One region of the Streptococcus vulneris genome, then DNA from elsewhere that is predicted to be linked to it. Evidence: riboswitches for the same ligand, from Rfam matches in the RefSeq annotation. Region 1 holds a riboswitch; the other holds the start of a gene.
What was found. Region 1 has a riboswitch for thiamine pyrophosphate ahead of KUA57_RS08300 (TenA family protein). Riboswitches for the same ligand answer to the same signal wherever they lie in the genome.
Positions count from the first base shown of each region.

Region 2: linked by a shared signal. The riboswitch ahead of KUA57_RS02315 (thiamine-binding protein) and the one ahead of KUA57_RS08300 (TenA family protein) in region 1 are both predicted to bind thiamine pyrophosphate.

Region 1 is NZ_JAHUZC010000012.1:53,697-65,350, forward strand. It holds gene thiE (thiamine phosphate synthase) at 1-267, opposite strand, end outside; gene thiM (hydroxyethylthiazole kinase) at 269-1,051, opposite strand; gene KUA57_RS08300 (TenA family protein) at 1,283-1,951, opposite strand; TPP riboswitch at 2,167-2,255, opposite strand; gene lctO (L-lactate oxidase) at 2,403-3,539, opposite strand; gene KUA57_RS08310 (amino acid ABC transporter permease) at 3,755-4,435, shown strand; gene KUA57_RS08315 (amino acid ABC transporter permease) at 4,395-5,072, shown strand; gene KUA57_RS08320 (amino acid ABC transporter ATP-binding protein) at 5,073-5,831, shown strand; gene KUA57_RS08325 (cysteine ABC transporter substrate-binding protein) at 5,843-6,709, shown strand; gene pyrE (orotate phosphoribosyltransferase) at 6,841-7,473, opposite strand; gene pyrF (orotidine-5'-phosphate decarboxylase) at 7,506-8,207, opposite strand; gene KUA57_RS08340 (cell division protein FtsQ/DivIB) at 8,440-9,693, opposite strand; gene KUA57_RS08345 (UDP-N-acetylglucosamine--N-acetylmuramyl-(pentapeptide) pyrophosphoryl-undecaprenol N-acetylglucosamine transferase) at 9,703-10,761, opposite strand; gene murD (UDP-N-acetylmuramoyl-L-alanine--D-glutamate ligase) at 10,763-11,654, opposite strand, start outside.
Region 2 is NZ_JAHUZC010000002.1:54,817-66,470, reverse strand. It holds gene KUA57_RS02340 (ATP-dependent Clp protease ATP-binding subunit) at 1-1,247, opposite strand, end outside; gene KUA57_RS02335 (CtsR family transcriptional regulator) at 1,249-1,707, opposite strand; gene KUA57_RS02330 (ABC transporter ATP-binding protein) at 1,826-2,554, opposite strand; gene KUA57_RS02325 (ABC transporter substrate-binding protein) at 2,554-3,561, opposite strand; gene KUA57_RS02320 (ABC transporter permease) at 3,601-4,359, opposite strand; gene KUA57_RS02315 (thiamine-binding protein) at 4,322-4,612, opposite strand; TPP riboswitch at 4,681-4,783, opposite strand; gene polA (DNA polymerase I) at 4,886-7,519, opposite strand; gene KUA57_RS02305 (SIALI-17 repeat-containing surface protein) at 7,637-10,771, opposite strand; gene KUA57_RS02300 (SH3 domain-containing protein) at 11,077-11,654, opposite strand, start outside.

The sequences.
Region 1 (11,654 bases):
ATGTACGCCATCAGCGTCAATTTCCATTGCCAAATCAATATCATCATTAACAATAAACGGCACATTGTATTTTTTACAAAGATCCTGTAGTTTAATTGCTAATTCGACTTTTTCTTTACCTTCTAAGGCTCCCTCACCTTTTTCACGAAATTGAAATAAGGTTATACCACCTTTTAAGGCCTCCTCAACGACTCTATATAGATCTTTTCCTTGGCAAGTAGTCGTCCCACAAATAAAATATAGTTTTAGTAATTCTTTATGAAACATCTTACTTCACTCTTTTGAATTCCTTTACATCTTCGTCTGTAATCTCGTATAAGGCATTTATAAATTCAACTTTAAATGTTCCAGGAAGATGTCCATTTGGACGTTTTTCTGCCATTTCTCCAGCGATATTGTAAACCAACATTGCTGTTTCTAATGATTTCAATTCTTGACCTTTTTCTAGTCCGATAAAGCTTGCTACTACAGCACCTAATAAACATCCAGTTCCAATAACTTTTGGCATCATGGCACTACCATTATGAATCGTTACCACTTCTCCATTTACCGCAATGGCATCCACTTCACCTGTTACTATTATAGGAATATTGAACTTCTTATTTGCTGCTAGAGCAATTTCATCAATATTATCTACGCCCGCACTATCTACTCCTTTAGATGCCACATTTATTCCTACTAAAGAGGCAATCTCGCCAGCATTTCCTCTAATCGCTGCTAGTTTGTAATTGTTGATTAGATCATCTGCTACTTTTTTTCTATATTCTCCTGCTCCACAGGCTACAGGATCTAAAACTGCTGGGACATTATATTTCTCTGCAATTTTCAGAGCAGCTTGGTATAATTTCCAATTTTCATCTGTCAATGTTCCTATGTTTATTAATAAACCTCCAGCATACTTTAACAAATCCTCTAAATCTGCAGGAAACTCACTCATAGCTGGTGATGCACCCAGTGCTACTAATCCATTTGCTGTGAAATTTTTTACTACATCATTGGTTATGCAAATGACCAAAGGTGCTTTTTCTTTTAATAATTTTAAACTTGTCATATTGAAATCCTTCCTTTTCACTTTATACGATCTATTGATTTCAATTTATCTCTATCTTTCGTTAAGAAATTTTTTTTACATTGAATGATTTATGCTCGATGAAAATCAAAGAGCAAACTAGGAAGCTAGCCGCAGGCTGTACTTGAGTACGGCAAGGTGAAGCTGACGTGGTTTGAATTTGATTTTCGAAGAGAATTACCTCATCAAATTTGTCAATATCCTAAACTTTCTCTAGGCGTCATAACCAATATCAAAAAAGGCTAATTCTAAAGCGACCGCTTGATTCCAGCGTTGCTGAAGTTCTGTCAAACCTTCTCGATCTTGTCCGACACGATTGAGTTCGTCAACCAGAAATTGAACCCACTCTGCAAAGAAAGGACCTCTGTGGAGGTTGATCCATTCCGAATGAATATAGGCTTCAGGTAGAGCCAAATCTTTAGAACCCCAGTCTAAATAGAGACCTTCTGCAATGACTAGCATGACCAAAAGATGAGCATAATCTGATGATGACACAGCAGAATACATAAGCTGCTGAAAGGCTTTTGTTACAGGATGCAAGGTCACTTCCAGATAGTCATGCTCTGCTACTTTTAACTCCATGAAAGCCTTTTGGAAATAACCGTCTTCATCTGCTTCAAGAAAGCCTAGTTGCTTGGCAAAACGAAGCTTGGATTCAAGCTGGTCTGCGTGGGCTACGCAAGCACCCAGCATGGATAAGAAGGCATCAAAGAAGTGATAATCTTGAATCAGGTATTCTTTTAAGACCTTATTCTCAATTGTCCCCGCAAAAAGTTCCTTAACAAAACGATGATTGATTGCAGCTTGCCAATCCTTATGACTGCTTTTTAATAATTCTCCAACAATCAAACCTGGCTCAAATGCATAGTCTTGTGTTTCCATATTTACTTTTCCTCTCTTTACTCGTTCGTAATCAACAAAATATCAAGAAAATCCTAGTTTTACTTGACCTTTTTAAAGAAAATCAAGGGCGTTCAAGAAGAGCTACCTAAATTCTTTGTATCACCTTCATCCGGCTTATATAAACAAAAAAACTCCAATTACAATCAAGAATTAGAGTTTAGCTTACAAGATTAGATCGTTCATTTCGACATACGAAAAAACGTTTCACATTTCCCTTCGCCAGTCTTAACTGTATCAGGTTCAATGGGTATCATCTCAGCTTAAAGCACCCCAAATGTCTTTATTATTTAATTACTGCACCAGTATAGCAAAAAATGAAAGCCCTAGCAAGATTTTTGATTAGAAAATATATTTATATAGATTTCAATGGTGATTTATTCTTCCTATAGACGAAGAAAAACCTCCACATTCAGTGGAGGCAATCTTTTTATCAATACAATTTTAAGTCACGAGGATCGACTGGGAAGGTTGGGTTGTATGGGTTGTGACGGAGTTTGAAGTGTTTGACATCTTCAATAGTCTGAGTTCCAGACAATTGCATAACTGTCTTCAATTCTGCATTCAAGTGTTCAAAGACTTGACGCACACCGACACTACCACCGAGAGCCAAACCATAGATAACAGGGCGACCAATAGCTACCAAGTCTGCTCCTGAAGCCAAGGCTTTAAAGACGTGTTGACCACGACGAATACCAGAGTCAAAGACAATTGGCACACGTTTGTCAACTGCTTCTGCTACTTCTTGAAGTGAGTCAAAAGCAGCTGGTCCACCGTCGATTTGGCGGCCACCGTGGTTGGTTACCCAGATACCAGAAGCTCCCGCAGCAAGCGAACGTTCAACGTCCTCACGGCATTGTGGTCCCTTGACATAAACAGGAAGTCCTGAGTATTCAGCAATAAATTCTACATCACGTGGAGACAAGCGTTGTTTAGCTGATTTGTAAACAAAGTCCATTGATTTACCAGCACCTTCTGGTAGGTATTCTTCAACAATCGGCATGCCAACTGGGAAGACAAAACCATTACGCTTATCTACCTCACGATTGCCCCCTACCGTAGCATCAGCCGTCAAGACAATCGCTTTATAACCTTCAGCCTTCACACGGTCCATGATGTGGCGATTGATTCCGTCATCTTTACTAAAGTAAAACTGGAACCAATGTGGTGTCCCTTGAAGGGCTTCTGTAATTTCTGGAAGATCTACAGTAGAGTAAGAGCTAGTTGTGTAAAGAGAACCAAACTCATGCACACCACGCGCAGTAGCCACTTCACCCTGTTCATTTGCCAATTTATGAGCTGCAACAGGTGCCATAATGATTGGTGAAGACAATTTTTCACCTGCAAATTCAATCTCTGTACTTGGATTTTCTACATTGCAAAGCGTATGCGGAACGATGAGTTTGTGGTTAAAGGCGCGAATATTCTCACGCAAAGTGAAAGTATCTTCCGCCCCACTAGCGATATAGCCAAATGCGGCTTTAGGGATAACTTGTTGCGCCATTGGCTCCAAATCATAGGTATTGATGAAATCTACATGACCTTCTGCATTGCTTGTTTTGTATGACATAAAATGCCCTCCTTAATAAGTAAGCGTTTACTTTGTATATTACAAAAATATCTTAACTCTTTTTTCAAAACTTTTCAAATATTTTGTTTGTAAATTTCAGAAATTTTATGTCTATGATAAAAAATCCTTATAACGGCAATAAAAAATAGATATTATCCAAAGAAGATTTTAAGTGCTACAATAACTGTATTATTTCTAGATGGGAGGTTCTATTTTTGGATTGGTCCATTGTTGAACAATATCTACCACTATATCAAAAGGCATTCTTTCTGACCTTGCATATTGCAGTTTGGGGAATTCTGGGATCCTTTCTGCTCGGTTTAATCGTTAGTATCATCCGACATTATCGAATCCCTGTTTTGACGCAAGTAGCGACAGCCTACATTGAATTATCACGTAATACGCCCCTTTTGATTCAACTCTTCTTTCTCTATTTCGGACTTCCTCGAATCGGGATTGTCCTATCTTCAGAAGTCTGTGCCACTTTAGGACTGGTCTTTTTAGGAGGCTCCTATATGGCAGAATCTTTCCGAAGTGGGCTGGAAGCCGTCAGTCAAACCCAGCAGGAGATTGGATTAGCAATCGGTCTGACGCCTGTACAGGTCTTTCGCTATGTGGTTCTTCCGCAAGCAACAGCTGTGGCACTCCCCTCCTTTAGTGCCAATGTCATTTTCCTCATCAAGGAAACCTCTGTTTTCTCAGCAGTAGCTTTGGCCGACCTCATGTACGTTGCCAAGGACTTGATTGGACTATATTATGAGACAGACATTGCGCTAGCTATGTTGGTAGTTGCTTATCTTATCATGTTGCTACCCATCTCACTGCTCTTTAGTTGGATAGAAAGGAGGCTCCGCCATGCAGGATTCGGGAATCCAAGTACTCTTCCAGGGAAATAATCTCCTGAGAATCTTACAGGGTTTGGGCGTTACGATTGGGATATCCATCCTGTCTGTCCTCTTATCCATGATGTTCGGAACAGTCATGGGAATCATTATGACCTCCCATTCTAGAATCGTACGATTTTTAACACGATTGTATCTGGAATTCATCCGTATCATGCCCCAACTGGTGCTACTCTTCATCGTTTACTTTGGCTTGGCTCGAAACTTTAATATCAATATCTCAGGTGAGACTTCTGCTATTATCGTTTTCACCCTCTGGGGAACAGCTGAGATGGGGGACTTGGTCCGTGGAGCCATCACTTCCCTTCCTAAGCATCAGTTTGAAAGTGGACAGGCACTCGGCTTAACCAATGTTCAACTTTACTACCACATCATTATCCCACAAGTCTTTAGAAGATTACTGCCACAAGCCATCAATCTTGTTACTCGGATGATTAAAACCACTTCCTTGGTTGTTTTGATAGGGGTTGTTGAGGTTACAAAGGTTGGACAACAAATCATCGATAGCAATCGCCTGACCATCCCAACTGCTTCCTTTTGGATTTATGGAACCATTCTAGTCTTGTATTTCGCAGTTTGCTTTCCTATTTCCAAACTATCCACTCACCTAGAAAAACATTGGAGGAACTAAATGTCTGAAACTATCTTAGAAATCAAGGAACTAAAAAAATCCTTCGGAGACAATCCCATCCTCCAAGGACTTTCTCTAGATATCAAAAAGGGAGAAGTTGTCGTCATCCTAGGACCATCTGGTTGTGGTAAAAGTACCCTCCTTCGTTGCCTCAATGGCTTAGAAAGTATTCAGGGTGGAGATATCCTGCTGGATGGTCAGTCTATCGTTGAAAATAAAAAAGATTTTCACCTCGTTCGCCAAAAGATTGGTATGGTTTTTCAAAGCTATGAACTTTTTCCCCATCTGGATGTCCTTCAAAACCTCATCCTAGGCCCTATCAAGGCTCAAAGGAGAGACAAGAAAGAAGTCACTGAAGAAGCTTTGAAACTACTAGAACGTGTCGGTTTGCTAGATAAACAACATAGCTTTGCGCGTCAATTATCTGGTGGACAGAAGCAACGGGTTGCAATTGTTCGTGCCCTCCTCATGCATCCAGAAATCATCCTTTTTGACGAAGTGACTGCTTCGCTGGATCCAGAAATGGTGCGTGAGGTTCTGGAACTCATCAATGACTTGGCCCAAGAAGGCCGTACCATGATTTTAGTAACCCACGAAATGCAGTTTGCCCAAGCAATTGCCGATCGGATTATCTTCCTCGACCAAGGGAAAATTGCTGAAGAAGGAACGGCTCAAGCCTTCTTTACCAATCCTCAAACTAAACGAGCCCAGGAATTTTTAAACGTCTTTGACTTTAGCCAATTTGGCTCATATCTATAAAGGAGATTCTTATGAAACTATTCAAACCACTCTTAACTGTTTTGGCACTTGCCTTTGCCCTTATCTTTGTCACAGCTTGTAGCTCAGGTAGAAATGGTGGTGCATCGTCAGGTAAAACCACTGCCAAGGCTCGCACAATCGATGAAATCAAAAAAAGCGGTGAGCTACGAATCGCCGTGTTTGGAGATAAGAAACCTTTTGGTTACGTTGACAATGACGGTTCTTACCAAGGTTACGATATTGAACTTGGGAACCAATTAGCACAAGACCTTGGGGTGAAGGTTAAATACGTTTCAGTTGATGCTGCCAACCGTGCTGAATATTTGATTTCAAACAAGATAGATATTACTCTTGCCAACTTTACAGTGACTGACGAACGTAAGAAACAAGTTGATTTTGCCCTTCCTTACATGAAAGTTTCTCTTGGTGTCGTATCACCAAAGACTGGTCTCATTACAGATGTCAAACAACTTGAAGGTAAAACTTTGATTGTCACAAAAGGAACGACCGCTGAAACTTATTTTGAGAAAAATCACCCAGAAGTAAAACTCCAAAAATACGACCAATATAGCGATGCCTACCAAGCTCTTCTTGACGGACGTGGAGATGCCTTTTCTACTGACAATACTGAAGTCCTAGCTTGGGCGCTTGAAAATAAAGGATTTGAAGTAGGAATTACTTCCCTCGGTAATCCAGATACCATTGCGGCAGCAGTACAAAAAGGTAACCAAGAATTGCTAGACTTCATCAATAAAGATATTGAAAAATTAGGTAAGGAAAACTTCTTCCACAAGGCCTATGAAAAAACACTTCACCCAACCTACGGTGACGCTGCTAAAGCTGACGACCTGGTTGTTGAAGGTGGAAAAGTCAACTAATACTCTTCGAAAATCTCTTCAAACCACGTCAGCTTCACCTTGGATTATATTTGATTTTCATTGAGTATAAGATCCAATAACATCACAAAAAGAAATCAGGTAATCCTAGTGACTACCTGATTTTCTATGTTTTAAGCGTTTTGCCAATTTTCTTGGTCTTCTTTAAATCGTTTTAGGAGATCTAAGCCTTCTGGTGTGATGTAACCTTCTTCTTGAGCTAGGTGAATGAGTTCACTGTAGTTAGAAAGTGTTAACAGCTTAACACCAGCATCTGCAAAGTTTTTGTCTGCTTTTGGCAATTGGTAGCTGAAAATCGCTACAACTCCAAGCACATCTGCTCCTTCTCGTTTAGCAGCTGCTACTGCTTCAAGAACAGAACCACCTGTTGAAATAAGATCTTCAACCACTACCATTTTTTGACCCTGAGTTACGCGGCCTTCGATTTGATTACCAGCACCGTGGTCTTTTGGTTTGCTACGGATGTAGGCAAATGGCAGATTCATCTTGTCAGCAATGATGGCTCCGTGAGGAATCCCAGCTGTTGCAGTTCCTGCAATCACTTCTACCTCTGGAAAGGCTTCTTTAATAGCTTCCACAAAGCCATTTTCAATTAGGGTACGAGTTTCTGGATAGGCTAGTGTCACACGATTATCAGTGTAAATGGGCGACTTGATACCAGATGCCCAAGTGAAAGGCTCCTCTGGTTTGAGGTAAACGGCTTGAATTTTCAAGAGGTGGCTGGCGATATCTTTAGCAAGTGTCATGGTCTTCTCCTTTTATTTTATAATCTAGTTCTTTAATTCCAGTCCTGTGTCCATTCATCCTTGATGGCATGATAAGCTGCAACAGGATTCTCAGCTTGGGTAATGGGACGTCCCACTACGATATAGTCACTGCCGATTTGATAGGCATCTGCTGGCGTCATGACGCGTTTTTGATCTCCTACTGCAGCACCTGCAGGACGAATGCCCGGTGTCAGACAGATAAAATCTGGATTGGTGGCCTGCTTGATGAATTCCACTTCCTGAGCCGAGCAAACGACACCATCCAAGCCCGCTTCAGCTGTCTTCCTAGCATAATGAATCACAGACTCTTGCAGGCTGGTCTGGATGTTTTGAAAATCCTGCATCTGGGCTTCTGACGTTGATGTCAGCTGCGTTACAGCAATCAATTTTGCTTGACTTCCAAGACCTTCACGCGCAGCCTTCATCATCTCCACGCCGCCAGCGGCATGAACATTAGTCATATCCACACCAAGCTGAGCCAAGACCTTCATGGCTGACTTGACTGTATTAGGAATGTCATGCAGCTTAAGATCCAAAAAAACACTGTGCCCCAGGCCTTTCAAGTAAGATACAATCTCAGGCCCCGTTGCGTAATAAAGCTCCATCCCTACCTTAAGATAAAGGCTTTCTTCTGCTGGAAAAAGAGCTAAGAATTCCTTGACCGCCTCAAAACTAGGAAAATCAAGAGCAATGACTGGACGATGTTCTCGCATAGGTTTCTCCTTTTACCTTTGCTAGTGAGAGAGTCTGGGCAACAGAAGCCACGAAAAAAGGAACCTGCCAACAGCAAGGTTCCACGAAAAATGGGTAGTCTCCACCCTTTCACCGTCTAACCTTAGCTGCCTCTCTGGACTGCTTTAAAGGTTTTTTACTATTCTATTATTTCTACTAACACTTGTCAAGTAAAAACATGGCAACTAAAGAGCTATAGAAGAAAAGGTAAACCTAGCGACGCGATGAACGTCGGGTCGTTTGGTTTTGATTGCCCTCTTCCTCCAGCTTTTTCCTTTCCTCTTCTAGTTTATTCTGCTGTTCTTCCAGTCTTTTCTTCTCTTCCTCTTTTTGTTTCTTCTCAGCTTCCTTAGCATCTTGTTTGGCTTTTTCCTCAGCCTCCATAATTAATTTATCCGCCACAGTGTAACTGTAAATTCCAGCTTCCATGTCAATCACACTCGGTTCTGACAATTGTGGCTTAATCTTACTGTAATATGGCAGTTTCTTACTCATTTCAGATAGAGGAACCAAGACCTCGTCCGAATCATTCATAGTCAATCGAATTAAATCTGATGTGACCTTGCTTGGGGCTAGTTCCACCTTTTGGATAGCCGCCTTGAGTTCTGGACTAATTTGAGCAAGTTCTGAGGTAAAGGTCTTGATTTGTTCGCTGTCATTAAAGAGAACTGATATATAAGTTTCTGGCAGACTCACCAAACTTACCGAACTGGTCTCAAGCTGACCGCTTGAAAGGATTGGATAATGGCTTTCTCCAGAAACATAGTAGGCCACAATATCATATTCCTTGACCTTGATAGTAAACTTGGTTGGAAATTGATAGACAAGCTGAGCTGATTCAACCCAATAATTAGACTTGATCTGCTCTTCATATTTTACCTTATCTAGCAGAAGGTTAATCGTATAATCCGAATCCTGAATGCCTGAAGCCTGTCGAATATCATCAGCTGTAGTTTGCACTGTTCCCTCAACACCAATATCCTTCATGGTCGCATAAGGACTGAGCAAATAAGCAGAGACAACCAATAAAATCAGACTGAGAAACAAAATCGAGATAGCCCGCCAGATATGAACTCCTGGAATTTTCGGTTTGACCGGTTTTTCCTTAACAGGCTTTTTCTCTGCCTTTTTATCCCGTTTATCCTCTTTCTCTGTCTTTTTAGACTTTGATTCTTCTTTGACTACTTCTTTTTTGACGTCTTCTGACTCTTCTACTTTTTCTTCAGCATCTTCCTTAGCTGATTTTGGGTCTTTTGGATCAGATTCACTCTCTTGGTCCTCGGTTGCATCTGACTTTTCAGATTTTGAAGCCATTCGTGCTTGTCTTTCCTTTTCCTTCTCCTCAGCTAGGGCTACCTCTTCTTCAGCCTTCTTTTTTAGATATTCCTGGTTTCGTTTCTGCCATTCTGATAACTCTTTAAATTCTTCGAGGATTTCTTTGCCCTCATTTTTCTTATCTTTTGACATTTACTTTCCTTATGATAAATCTTTTTTCAACAATTGATAAAAATCTGCTAGAGATTTCAATTCCTTTGAAGCCCTCATCTTAGCTTGGTAATCTTCCTTGTGACTTAGTAAGTGAGAAAGCTTCTCTTCTAAACTGTCCAAGGTCAAATCGCTTTCTTGAAGCTCTTCTGCATAGCCTTTTTTTACAAAGTAAGCTGCATTTTCAATCTGGTCTCCACGACTAGCTTCACGACCAAGTGGCACAATAACATGCAATTTTGCCATGGCCAAGAGCTCAAAAATCGTATTGGCACCACCTCGTGTCACAACAATATCAGCCAATTCCATCAAGGGTTGATAGAGATTGGTCACATAGTCAACACGAAAAAGATTTTGGCTCAACTCATTCAGGCTAGAATCTCCAGTTAGATTGATAATATTGTAGCGCTCTGTCAGTTCTTTCTTATGGTCTGTCACCAATTGGTTAAAGACACGAGCGCCTGCAGAACCACCGACAAACAATACAGTTGGCAATTTAGGATTAAAGTGGGTTTGGATATCCACCAATTCATCTGGTTCTGAATTTTTTTGGTCTGAAACCTTGGTCACTGCTCCCACATGCTCGACCTTAGACAAACTTGAAGCTTGTTCAAAGGTTGAATACATCTTCGTCGCAAATTTATAGGCGATTTTATTGGCCAAGCCCATAGATAGGTCAGATTCGTGAATAAAGACAGGAACTCCAGACACACGCGCAGCGATAACTGGCGGCACAGAGACAAAACCTCCCTTTGAAAAAAGGGCCTGTGGACGAAGTCGCAACATGATAAAGAGAGATTGGACAATTCCCCAGCCAACTTTGAAGACGTCCAGCATATTTTGCCAAGAGAAATAGCGACGCAATTTTCCAGTCGCAATAGAATGGAAGGTAACATCCAAACCTGACTTGAGGATTTCTTGGTGTTCGATACCACGCTTGTCCCCGATATAGTGGACTTCCCAACCATCTTCGATGAACTTAGGCATTAACAAAAGGTTAAGGGTCACGTGTCCAACCGTCCCCCCACCTGTAAAGACAATTTTTTTCATATTATTCCTTTAACTCCGCTACTGTGTCGATAAAGAGGTCGCCACGTACTTCAAAGTTAGCATACATATCCCAGCTGGCATTGGCAGGACTGAGAAGAACCACATCTCCTTGAGTCGCAAGCTCGTAGGCCTTGCGGGTCGCATCTGCAATATCAGTCGCATCCACATATGCCACACCAGCCTTGTCTGCTGCCCGTTTAACACGTTCTGCAGACTGACCAAGGATGACCATCTTCTTGAGTCCAGTAATATCTGGCACCAATTCGTCAAACTCATTGCCACGGTCCAAACCACCTGCAATCAAAATGACCTTGCTGTTGTCAAATCCTGACAAGGCTTTTTGAGTAGCCAAGATATTGGTTGACTTGCTATCATTATAGAATTTGACACCCTTGATTTCATCCACAAATTGGAGACGGTGTTTGACACCACCAAAGGCTGAAAGAGTTTCTTTGATGGTTTGGTTATCAACACCACGAAGCTTGGCTACAGCAATAGTCGCAAGGGCATTTTCCACATTGTGACTACCTGGAACTCCGATTTCATTCGCTGCCATGACTACTTCCCCACGGAAGTAGAGTTGACCATCTTCCAAATAAGCTCCATCAACCTTTTCCTGTGTTGAGAATGGTACAACGGTAGCTTGTGTTTTAGTAGCCAAGTCTTTTGCCAAGTCTTGATTAAAGTTCAAGATAAGGAAATCAGCCGCTGTCATCTTGTTCTGGATATTCCACTTGGCTGCTACATATTCCTCAAAAGAACCATGATAATCAATATGAGTTGGCATGAGGTTGGTAATAACTGCAATCTCAGGATGGAATTCTTGAACGCCCATCAGTTGGAAAGAAGAAAGTTCCATGACAAGAGTGTCCTTGTCTGACGCAGTTTGGGCC
Region 2 (11,654 bases), on a different contig from region 1:
TCTGGCAAGTGACGGCTAGTCAAGTAACGATGCGCCATCTTGACAGCTGTTTCGACCGCTTCATCTGTGATTTGCACACGGTGATGTTTCTCATAAGTCGCCTTCAAACCTTGTAAAATGGTCATGCTGTCTGCCACGCTTGGCTCTTCGATCGTCACTTTGGCGAATCGACGAGAAAGGGCCGCATCTTTTTCGATGTGTTTTTGGTATTCTTCCTGAGTGGTGGCACCAACCGTTCTCAAAGTTCCACGCGCCAAAGCTGGTTTCAAGATATTGGCCGCATCCAAAGTTGAATCAATACCGCTCCCAGAACCCATGATAGTGTGGAGTTCATCGATAAAGAGGATGACTTGGCCATCTTCTTCAATATCCTTGATGATATTGTTCATGCGCTCTTCAAAGTCACCACGGAAGCGTGTCCCTGCAACGACATTCATCAAATCAAGCTCCAACACGCGCATCTTAGCCATTTCTGCAGGTACATCACCACTAGCAATACGCTGGGCGAGACCAAGCGCCAGAGCAGTTTTCCCGACACCCGCATCTCCAACCAAGACAGGATTATTCTTGGTTTTCCGACTCAAAATTTGAATCATACGTGAGATTTCTTTGTCCCGACCGATGACTGGTTCTAACTTGCCAGAACGAGCTTGCTCTGTCAAATCATGCGTATAGTCCTCGAGACCACCACTCGGAGTCTGGGGCATGCCCATCATATTAGCCATAGAATTTTGCTTATCAGCTACTGTACGATGTCGTTGTCGTAAAGCCTTGAGATCTTCACGAGTCCAGCCTGCCCGTTCTTCTAGATTTCGACGTAGGGCAGCAATCTTAACCTGATCTTTCTTGTCTTCATAAGAAAAACCAGCCCTCTCCAAGATACGAGTCGCCAAGGCATTGCCATCATGTAAAATCGCATAAAGGACGTGCTCCGTCCCTAGCACCTTAGAATGGACCACTGACGCCACATATTCCGCTTCATCAAAAAGAACCTGTAAACGATGAGAAAACGGCAATTCCGTAAAGGTTTCATCCTGGCTATAGTCCGTTTCAGTCAGTTCCAAAGCGACTTCTTCTAAACGGTCCATCTCATATGGATAATCATTTAAAGTCGCCCCTGCCACACTATAACTGTGATTGGACATGGCAATCAACAAGTGCCAAGACTCTAGGTAACGAGCTCCAAAATGGCCTGCAACCATGTAGGCACTTTCGATACATTCATTCAATGCTTTTGAATAGTTCATCTTACTTCCCTTTTCTATCTACCTCTTGTATGACCTGTCTTAGCATATTAGCACGAACAACTGGAGCTTCTTCTCCTAGAACGCGATCCAAAGCTACTGCCACCAGCAAATTCATCTCCTGCTTGGTCATCAATTCCTGCTCAACCAAAAGCTGCAGAATATCCTCATAAATTTCTTGACTGACCCGCTCACCAATTGAGTAAAGCAGATCCCTGAGCATTTCATGATGACTAGAAAACTCAATCCGTCCTATACGAATGTAGCCTCCGCCACCACGTTTACTTTCAACCAAGTAGCCTCTACTTTCAGTAAAGCGCGTCTTGATCACATAGTTAATCTGACTAGGAACAACCTGGAAGGTATCTGCCAACTGACTCCGTTGCAACTCCACAATTCCAGATTGATCTAAAATCGCCTTGATGTAGGCCTCAATATGATCCGATGTATTTTTAAATCTCATTACAAACCCACCTCTCTCTTTAAACCTTGACTATCTTTGACTATTATACCGAAATTTTCTCATTTTTAAAAGAAAAAGGGCGTTGGTAAAGGATAATCTTCACCAACTCCCTATTTTTCTACTTATCTAAGCCTAATTCTGCCAAGATTTGACGTTTGTAGACAATCTTTTGAACTTCCTTGTCCTCATCTTCGGACCAATCTAGTTTAATTTCTGAAACAATTTGCCCAGGACGATTTTTCAAGATATAGATGCGGTCACTGAGATTGAGGGCCTCCTCGATACTATGCGTAATGATCAAGGTTGTTAGTTGCAACTGCTTGTGAATCTCCAGATACCAAGCATGGAGTTCCATCTTAGTCATCTCATCCAAGGCGCTAAAGGCCTCATCTAGGAGAAATAGCTTGTGCCCGAAAAGGTAGGTACGAAGCAAGGCTACACGCTGGCGCATCCCACCACTGAGTTCATGAGGGTATTTATCTCTTATAGCTGTCAACTGGAAAGTCGCAAGAATTTCATCCGCTCGAGCAATGGCTTCTGCCTTATCAACCTTTTGAATCAAGAGGGGCAGGATGATATTGCCAAGGACTGTCTTATGCTCCAAGAGGAGATCCTTTTGCAACATATAACTCACGCGCCCCTTAGGATTTTCCTCCCCATCAAGGACAATTCTCCCTGACTGAACTTCTAAAATCCCAGCGATTAGGTTAAAGAGGGTGGTTTTCCCAACACCACTTGGGCCTAGGATAGAAACCACTTCACCTGAAGTCACCTGCAGGTTGATGTCTTCTAAAATTCTATCTTGTCCGTAGGCATAACTGACGTGTTCTAGTCTAATTTCTGTCATTATTTCACAAATTCATTGGTAAAGCCTTTGTCTGTCAAGTCTTCTTTTAGGATACCATTTTCTTTATCCCATTTGTAGAAGGCATTCCAACGAGCTGCGTCAAATTGCCCCCATTTTTCCTTGTCGCTTGCGTATTCTTTTGACAAGTATTTTTGAGATTCGATGACAAAGTCACGTTTTTCCTTGAGTTCAGGTGCATTCTTAATGAGGATATCTGCTGCTTCCTCTGGATGCTCCATGGCATATTGGTAGCCTTTTTTGATAGCTTGGATGACTTTACGAGCTTCTTCTTTATTGTCTTTCAAATAGTCGTTGTTTGCGATGATAACTGGTGAGTAGTAGTCAAACTCCTTGACGTAGTCTTTCAAGTACATGAAGTTAGCCTCTACTCCTTGAGATTTTGCAAGGATACCATCCCAACCGTAGTAAATCCAAGCAGTGTCAAAAACTCCATTGGCAATCGGTGTGATTGAGTTTGAATCGTTGTTTGGTACTTTTTCGACCTTCTCAAAGTCTCCACCTTGTGATTCTACCAAGGTCTTCAACATAGCAAGTTCAGTTGGGTCATTCCAAGTTCCGTATTTCTTACCAACCAAGTCTTTTGGACTAGCTACATTGTCAGATTTACGAGAAATGATTCCTGATGTATTGTGTTCTACGATAGCTGCAACGGCAGTAATTCCTGCTCCTTTTTCCAATTTTTTAGCCATATAATCTTGGAAATAGACTGCAAACGGTGCCTTACCATTGATAACCAAGTCAGAAGAACTTTCTTCTGGTGGCAATTTCAAATCAACATCCACTCCAGCTTCTTTGAAATAACCTTTTTCCTTAGCAACATAAAGCCCTGTGTGGTTGGTATTTGGCGTCCAGTCTAGGATAAAGTCAATCTTCTTGAGTTCTGCTTCCTTATTGTCCTTAGAAGCAGTTCCTTGACCACAGGCAACAAGCACAACAGCTACAAGAGCTGTCACAAGCGTTAAAAACACTTTCCATGTTTTCTTCATTTCAATTTCCTCTTTTCTTTTTCAGAAACATCCTTTTTCTTATGAACGTTTCCATTTAATAACATATTTTTCACTAATATCGACCAACTTCATACCAAGAAGACTGATAATCGATACCAGAATAATAATAGCAAACATGGTATCATACTGAAACAGTTTCTTGGACTGAATCATGTAGACACCTAGTCCTTCAAAGCCTCCCAACCACTCAGATACCACTGTTGTGATGAAGGCGTAGGAGACACTGACCCTCAGACCTGCATAAAAGTAAGGCAGGCTGACTGGGATTTTAAAATGCCACAGAATTTGCCAAGGTTTGGCCCGCATCAGACTAAACAAGGTCAGCATATCCTTGTCACAATGCCTAAAACCGTCCAAAATGCTAACGATGATAGGAAAAGTAGTCGTCAAGATAATCAAGACAATCTTGGGTAAAATCCCATAACCGAGCCACAAGACCAGGATAGGAGCTATGGCAATGGTCGGAATGGTCTGAACAACCACCATCATAGGGTAAATCAGATCGTTAAGCCAAGTCAAACTATCCATAAGCACAGCCATGAGACAGGCAATCAAAACTCCCAGAACCAACCCCAGCAAAGCCACTCTCAAGGTCGCCCAGCTATGGTGCCAGAGAAATTCTCTATCACGAACAAAGGCCTGGAGAATTTCAAGAGGTGTCGGCAGGATAAACTTGGGGAGAAGTTTAAGCAAACCTGCTAGCTGCCAGATTGACAAGACTCCTAGAAAGCCCAATAGACTAATGTGTCGTCTCAGTATACTTTTCAAGTTTCTCATCAATACTTAATATCTCTCCTACATTTATTTTAACATTGGCAAAGACATTGTCTGCCTCTTGCCCTGCTACCTCTAGCGCTTCTTTGAGAATGCGCATGAGCTCATCAAACTCCCCTTCCAAGACCGTTTCAAATGGTGTCACCACCATAGTTACTTCTTGAGCTTGCAGATAAGCAATGACCTGATCAATAACAGCAATCCGATCAATTCCCTGTGCCAAGGGTAAAACTTGCAAGGCTATGCTTGCTTTCATAAGAACCTCCTCTTCTCGTTTTCCTTTGACAAAAAGAAAAACCTTTACCATATATGGAAAAGGTCAAGATTAGACTAAGTATCGTTCCCTACGCTGGCATTACCCAGATCAGGTGCGGTCGAAGTTTAACACTTCCTCTCAGACTGTACACAGACTCCCATATATTATATGGACATATGATAGCGTAAAACAAAAAAAATGTCAAGGAAACTGCTTACAGAAAAACATGAAAAAGAGTTTGAAAACAAATGCTTCAAACTCTATATAGCTTTTTTATTTAGCCTCGTACCAGGTTGCACCTTCATTTTCATCTGCGATGAGGGGAACACTGAGTTGGATGGCTTCTTCCATGGTTTGTTTGACCAATTTTTTCATCTCTGCTAGTTCCGATTTAGGCACTTCAAGGACGATTTCATCGTGCACTTGCAACAGCATCTTAGTCTGATAACCACCTGCAACCAAGGCTTTATCTAGCTGAATCATGGCAATCTTGAGAATATCTGCTGCCGAACCCTGGATAGGTGAGTTAATGGCAGTTCTCTCAGCAAAACCACGAATGTTAAAGTTACGCGAATTGATATCCGGCAACTCACGACGACGCTTGAAGAGGGTCTCTACATAGCCCTTATCACGCGCCTCACGCACCACTTCATCCATATAGTTTTTAATACCTGGGAAACGTTCAAAGTAGGTATCAATGTAAGCCTTGGCCTCCTTACGGCTAATGCCCAAATTATTAGACAAGCCAAAGTCGGAAATCCCGTAAACCACTCCAAAGTTGACTGCCTTGGCATTGCGACGGTCGTTTGGAGTCACATCCTCAGGATGCTCAATGCCAAAGACCCGCATGGCTGTCGAAGTATGGATATCTGCCCCCTCTTGAAAAGCCTTAATCAAGTGCTCGTCTTTAGAAATATGCGCCAAAACACGCAATTCAATCTGTGAATAGTCGGAGCTGAGAAGTACACTATCCTCCCACTCAGGCACAAAAGCCTTACGAATGAGACGGCCTTGTTCCAATCGCACAGGAATATTTTGCAAGTTTGGATCCACACTAGACAGACGCCCAGTCTGGGTCAAATCCTGCACATAGCGAGTATGAATCTTGCCATCAGCCAAAATCCAGTCCTGCAAGCCAATCACATAAGTAGATTGAATCTTGGCAATCTGACGGTAATCCAGGATTTTCTTAACAATCGGTGCAATAGGAGCTAGACGCTCCAAGACATCCACCGCTGTCGAGTAACCTGTCTTGGTTTTCTTAGTGTATTCTAGAGGAAGTCCCAATTTTTCAAAGAGAAGCACGCCCAACTGCTTAGGCGAGTTAATATTAAACTCCTCACCAGCCAGTTCATAAATCTCCTGAGTCAGTTTTTCAATGACAAGCTCATTTTCAGCCTGCATCTCAAGCAAGGTCTCTTTCTTGACCGTAATCCCAGCAATTTCCATCTTGGCAAGGACAAAAGCCAGAGGTTGCTCCATATCATAAAGAAGCTCTAATTGCCCATTTTCGCTGAGTTTTTCAAGCAAAATAGGCTCTGTTTCGACCAAAACTGCAAGCTTACGAGCTAAATGCTCCAAGAATTTCTCACGTGCAGGAATGGCTCTCTTGACACCCTTACCGTAGAAGGTCTCATCATCGACCAAGTAAGTCTGACCATAAAGACTAGCAATAGTCGCAATTTCATTGTCCTCCACAGTCGAAAGGAGGTATTTAGCCAAACGGCTATCAAAAGCAGGCGCCTGTAAATCTACACCAAAACGATTCAAGAGAACTTTGGCCTTTTTAAAATCATAAACTCTCAGATGTGTTTTTTCTAAAAAATCCTTGAAAATAGGCTCTTGCAAAAGTTCAAGTTTATCTGTAGCATAGAGCTTATCCCCACAAGACCAGGCAAATCCAACCAAATCATCCGTATGGTAATTCTCACCAAAAAGCTCAAAATGGAAGATAGATTCTTCATTCAGCATGTCTTGACAGACTTGGTCAACAATAGTAAAGTCCAAACTCTCAGTCACATCAGCTGACGACACATTTAAAGCCTGCTTGAGCTGTTTGAAGCCCATCTCATCGTAGAATTTCCCAAGATTTTCCACATCTGGACCACTATAGACCAAATCATCCAAACCAATCTCAATCGGTGCCTTGGTATCAATGGTCGCCAGTGTTTTCGACAAAAAGGCCTGTTCCTTATCATGGATGAGATTTTCCTTCATCTTAGAAGCCTTCATCCCATCAATATTTTCATAAATCCCCTCAAGCGAACCATGCTCCAGCAAGAGCTTGATACCCGTCTTTTCACCGATTTTGGTCACCCCAGGGATATTATCCGACTTATCACCCATGAGCGCCTTGAGATCGATAAACTGAGTCGGTGTGATGCCCATCTTTTCCATAAGATATTCTGGCGTAAAGGCCTCAAACTCAGCCACACCTTTCTTGGAAATCTCAACCACCGTATGCTCATCCGTCAGCTGAATCAAGTCCTTGTCCCCACTGACAATGGTAATATCAAAACCATCCTGCTCAGCTAGTTTATCCAGCGTCCCAATGATGTCATCCGCCTCATACTGAGCCAACTCATAATGACGAATCCCCATATGATCCAGCAACTCACGAATGAAGGGAAATTGCTCACGAAACTCATCAGGAGTCTTAGCCCGACCACCCTTATAGTCCGCATACATCTCTGTACGGAAGGTCGTCTTACCCGCATCAAAAGCCACCAAAATATGACTCGGCTCAACCCGCTCCAACAAATGGCTCAACATCAACTGAAAGCCATAAATCGCATTGGTATGCAAGCCAGCCGCATTCTTAAAACGGTCCAACTGCTGATAGAGCGCAAAAAACGCCCGAAAAGCAACAGAAGACCCATCAATCAATAATAATTTTTTCTTATCCATACACCCATTATAAAGGAAAGCACCAAAAAATACCATTAGGAAGAGTTCCCTGAGAGAAACTAAGATAATATAAAAAGAGAAGGAAGTTATTCCCCCTCTTTCAAGCTACGAAATGAATTAGTTTTTACGTTTCACAAATGGAATAGCACCAAGGAACAATCCAAGGAATCCTAATGATGTAACTGCAACATTATCTTTACCACCAGTATTTGGAAGTTCTTTTTTATCTTCTGTTTTTGCTGCTGGCGCTTGATAAGTCTGATCTTGCTTAGTTCCTACTGTTGTCAGTTTATAGTCTGAAACATTATTTACGGCTGGGGCTCCTGTTTCTGCATACGCTGGAACATTGTTTACAGCTGGCGCTCCTGTTTCTGCATACGCTGGAACATTATTTACGGCTGGGGCACCTGTTTCTGCATACGCCGGAACATTATTTACAGCTGGTGCTCCTGTTTCTCCATATGCTGGAACATTGTTCACTACAGGGTCTTCATCATTTGTAGATAAAGGTCCTGTATATTCTGGAACTTCGTTAACAGCTGCTAAGACAAAGTTAGCACCCCCTTTATATTCTGGAACTTCATTAATTGCTGCTTCTAAACCATTAACGCCGCCTGTATATTCTGGAGCATCGGCTACAGTAGGAGGTGTTGCATCATTTACCCCACCAGTAAAATCAGATTCATTATCTCCAGAAGGAGAATCACTAGGATTCACGCCACCGTTAAACTCTGGAGCATTTTCAGCCGTAGGAGCATCAGCAGGATTTACCCCACCAGTGAATTCAGGAGCATTAGGAACAGTTGGTACTTCGTCAGGTTGTTTAGCATCGTCAGAAGGAGAATCACTAGGATTTACTCCACCATTAAATTCTGGAGCATTAGGAGCAGTTGGTACTTCGTCAGGTTGTTTAGCATCGTCAGAAGGAGCGTCAGCAGGATTTACCCCACCAGTGAATTCTGGAGCATCAGGAACAGTTGGAACTTCATCTGCTTCCTTAGCAGGCTCAGTAGGTGCTTCATCATCACTTACGCCACCACTGAAATCTTTAGGTTCTTCACCTTTAGGAACTTCTTTTAAGTTTTCGATATAACCTAAAGTTGCGTTGTAATCGTCAGTTAGTGTATCGATTGCATTTTTACGCGCTTGTAATGATTCGTTAACTTCGTCAAATTTAGCTTGAGCTTCATCAACAGAAGCTTTAGCAGAAGCGACAGAACCTTCTAGTTTAGTTACAGCATCTTGTAATTTATCGATAACATCTTGATCAGCTTTATTCGTTTTAGCTGTTTCAAGAGCAACTTTAGCTTTTTCTAAGGTTTCTTTTTGTTTATCTAAGGCAGCATTTTTCTCTTCTACTGCCTTAGCTTTTTCAGCAGCATCTGCTTTATCTTTATCAGCTTCTTTAGTTAATTTTTCAATTTTTTCAGCTAAATCATCAGCAATATCTGTAAGTTTTTTAACGATTGGTTTAGAAGCTTCTTTTTTAGCAGCTTCATCAATTTTTTTAGCTTCTTCAGCATCTAATTTTTTAGTTTCATCAACTTTTTCAGGAGCTTTGTTTCTAGTGTTATAGTCGTTTTCTAATTCTTTTAGAATATCTTTAGCAGATAAATCACCTTTTTCAACGGCATCTAGAATAGCTTCTTTACCAATTTCAGCTTTTTTATCAGCTATTGCTTTTTCTTTATCAGTTATACTTGCATCTTTATGAATTTCTGCAATCGCATCTTCTTCAAGTTGATCTAAAGCGTCTTTAAGAGCTGTTTTAGTTTCAGCTTCTTCTTTTTTAGCCTCTTCTTCTTTTTTAACTTCTTCTTCAACTTTAGCTTTTGCTTTTTCAGCTTCTTCTTTAGCTTTGGCTAATTCAGCTTCTGCGTCAGCTTTAGCTTTTTCAGCTTCTTCTTTTTTAGTTTGAGCAGCAGTTACGTCAGCAGCTTCTTTTTCAGCTTTAGCAGTAGCTTCCTCAACTTTTTTAGCTTCTTCAGCAACTTTTTTCTCTAATTCAGCAACTTTAGCATCCGCTTCTGCTTTAGCTTCAGCAGCTTTTTCAGCTTCTGTTTTCTCTGCTGGTTTAGCTGGCTCTTCTTCTACTGGTTTAGCTGGCTCGTTCGCTTCTTTTTCTTTAGCAGCTTTCACTTCTTCTAGAGTTTTGTTGTACTCATCAGTAAGTTTGTTTAATTCGTCAGCAACAGCTTTAGTATCTAAAGCAGCTTGATCAAAGTCATTTTGTGCAGCATCACGAGCTGCTTCTGCTTTTTTAGCAACATCTTCTAAAATTTTAACAATTTCTTCAGATGAACCATTTGCTTTTGCTGTTTCAAGAGCTTTTTTAGTTTTTTGTAGAGTTTCATCTCTCTTAGTTAATGTATCAGCTTTTTTATCTTCTTCAGATTTTAATGCATCCGCTTCTTTTTTAAGCTCATCAACATTTTCACCTAAATCATCAGCTTTATCTTGAAGTTTTTCTGATGCAGGACGAGCAGCATCAGCTTTTTCAGCTTTGTCAATCCCAGCTTTAATATCTTCTGGAAGTTGATCTTTAGTTGAAGGGTTAGCTTGAGTTGCACCAGCATCAGCAGTAGCAGCTTGGTCTTTATTTCTTAATTTTTTCTCAGTTTCTTTATTAGCTTCAGCTTTTTCGTTATCATCTGCTAATTCAGCAAGAACATCACCAGCTTTTAAATCACCAGCTTTTAAATCACCAGCTTCTACAGCATTTAATAATTCTTCTTTTGCTTTTTTGTCAAGCAATTCGTTATCAGGAATTTGTTTCAAAGCTTCAGTTAAAGTTTCTTTAGCTTCAGCCTCTTCTTTTTTAGCGTCTTCTTCTTTTTTAGCTTCTTCTTTAGCTTTAACATCAGCTTCGGCAGCTTTTTCTTTAGCAGCAGCTAGTTCATCAGCAGCAGTTTTTTTAGCTTCTTCAGCTTTAATTTTTGCAGCATCAGCTTCTGCTGCTTCTTTTTTCTCTGCTTCAAGCTTAGTAGTTGCTTCATCAGCTGCAGTAGTTGTCGTATCTACTTTTGCTTGAGCTTCATCAACTTTAGCGTTAGCTTCTTTTTCAGCTTCTTTAGCTTTTTCTACTTCAGTTTTTGGAGTTTCAGCCGCAGGTGTAGACTGAGAATCTCCAGCAGGTTGAGTAGCTACTGGTTTGCCATCAGCTTTCACGACTGACGGTTGAGATGCAACAAATGCCGCTCCCAAAACAGCAACACTTGCTAAGCTAGTTAAAATCATTTTCTTTTTGTTCATCTTGTGTACCTCTTTTTAAGAATCATATTTATGTACATTATAAACCTTTTTTTGAGTGAAATCAAGGTATACATTATATTATATATACTTTGTTATTGATATATTATATTTCAAAAACATGGAAAATTCTCAAGAAAGTAAAGCATATTTTACTAGCTTTCTTTTTTCTTTCTTTCCATTCTTTTCATTTTCTATAGTAAATTATAGTTTTGAATTCAATTCAGATATCTTAATTCTTCATAAAAACTCTATTTTAAACAAAAAAACAGGAGATTTCTCTCCTGTTCAGATTCAATTACTTAAAATTAAACCCACTCACCATTATGATTTACAGTATAACCGTCTACTATTGTATTAACAGCTAGCTCACCTGAAGAGTAAGAATAATACCACTTACCAGAAACTTGATACCAGCCTGTTTTCATTGCCCCTGAACTATCCAGATAATACCAAACCCCATTTTCCTTTAACCATCCTGTCTGCATTTCACCAGATAATTTCAAATAATACCAGGTAGAACCATCTTTCAACCATCCCGTCGCCTTAGAACCATCTGATTTGAAATAATACCAACTACCATTTATTTTCTTCCAACCCACAGTCAATCCATTATTTGAACCATGATTAGAGCTATTTACTGATTGATTCTGTGACGAAGTCACTCCCTCCAACTGAATATAACGACGACTCCCGCTATAAGAAATATAACTCAACCACTTGTAACCATCCTTTTCTATCACCTGATCATAATGAACACTCTCGCCTGGATCATAATAGGCAAGTGTAGTTGCAGTTGATAATGGTTGAGTTTTGATAGCAGCTTTTGTCTTAAAATAATGAGTTCCTTTTGTTGAATAAGAAGGCTGAATCGTTACAACTTGAT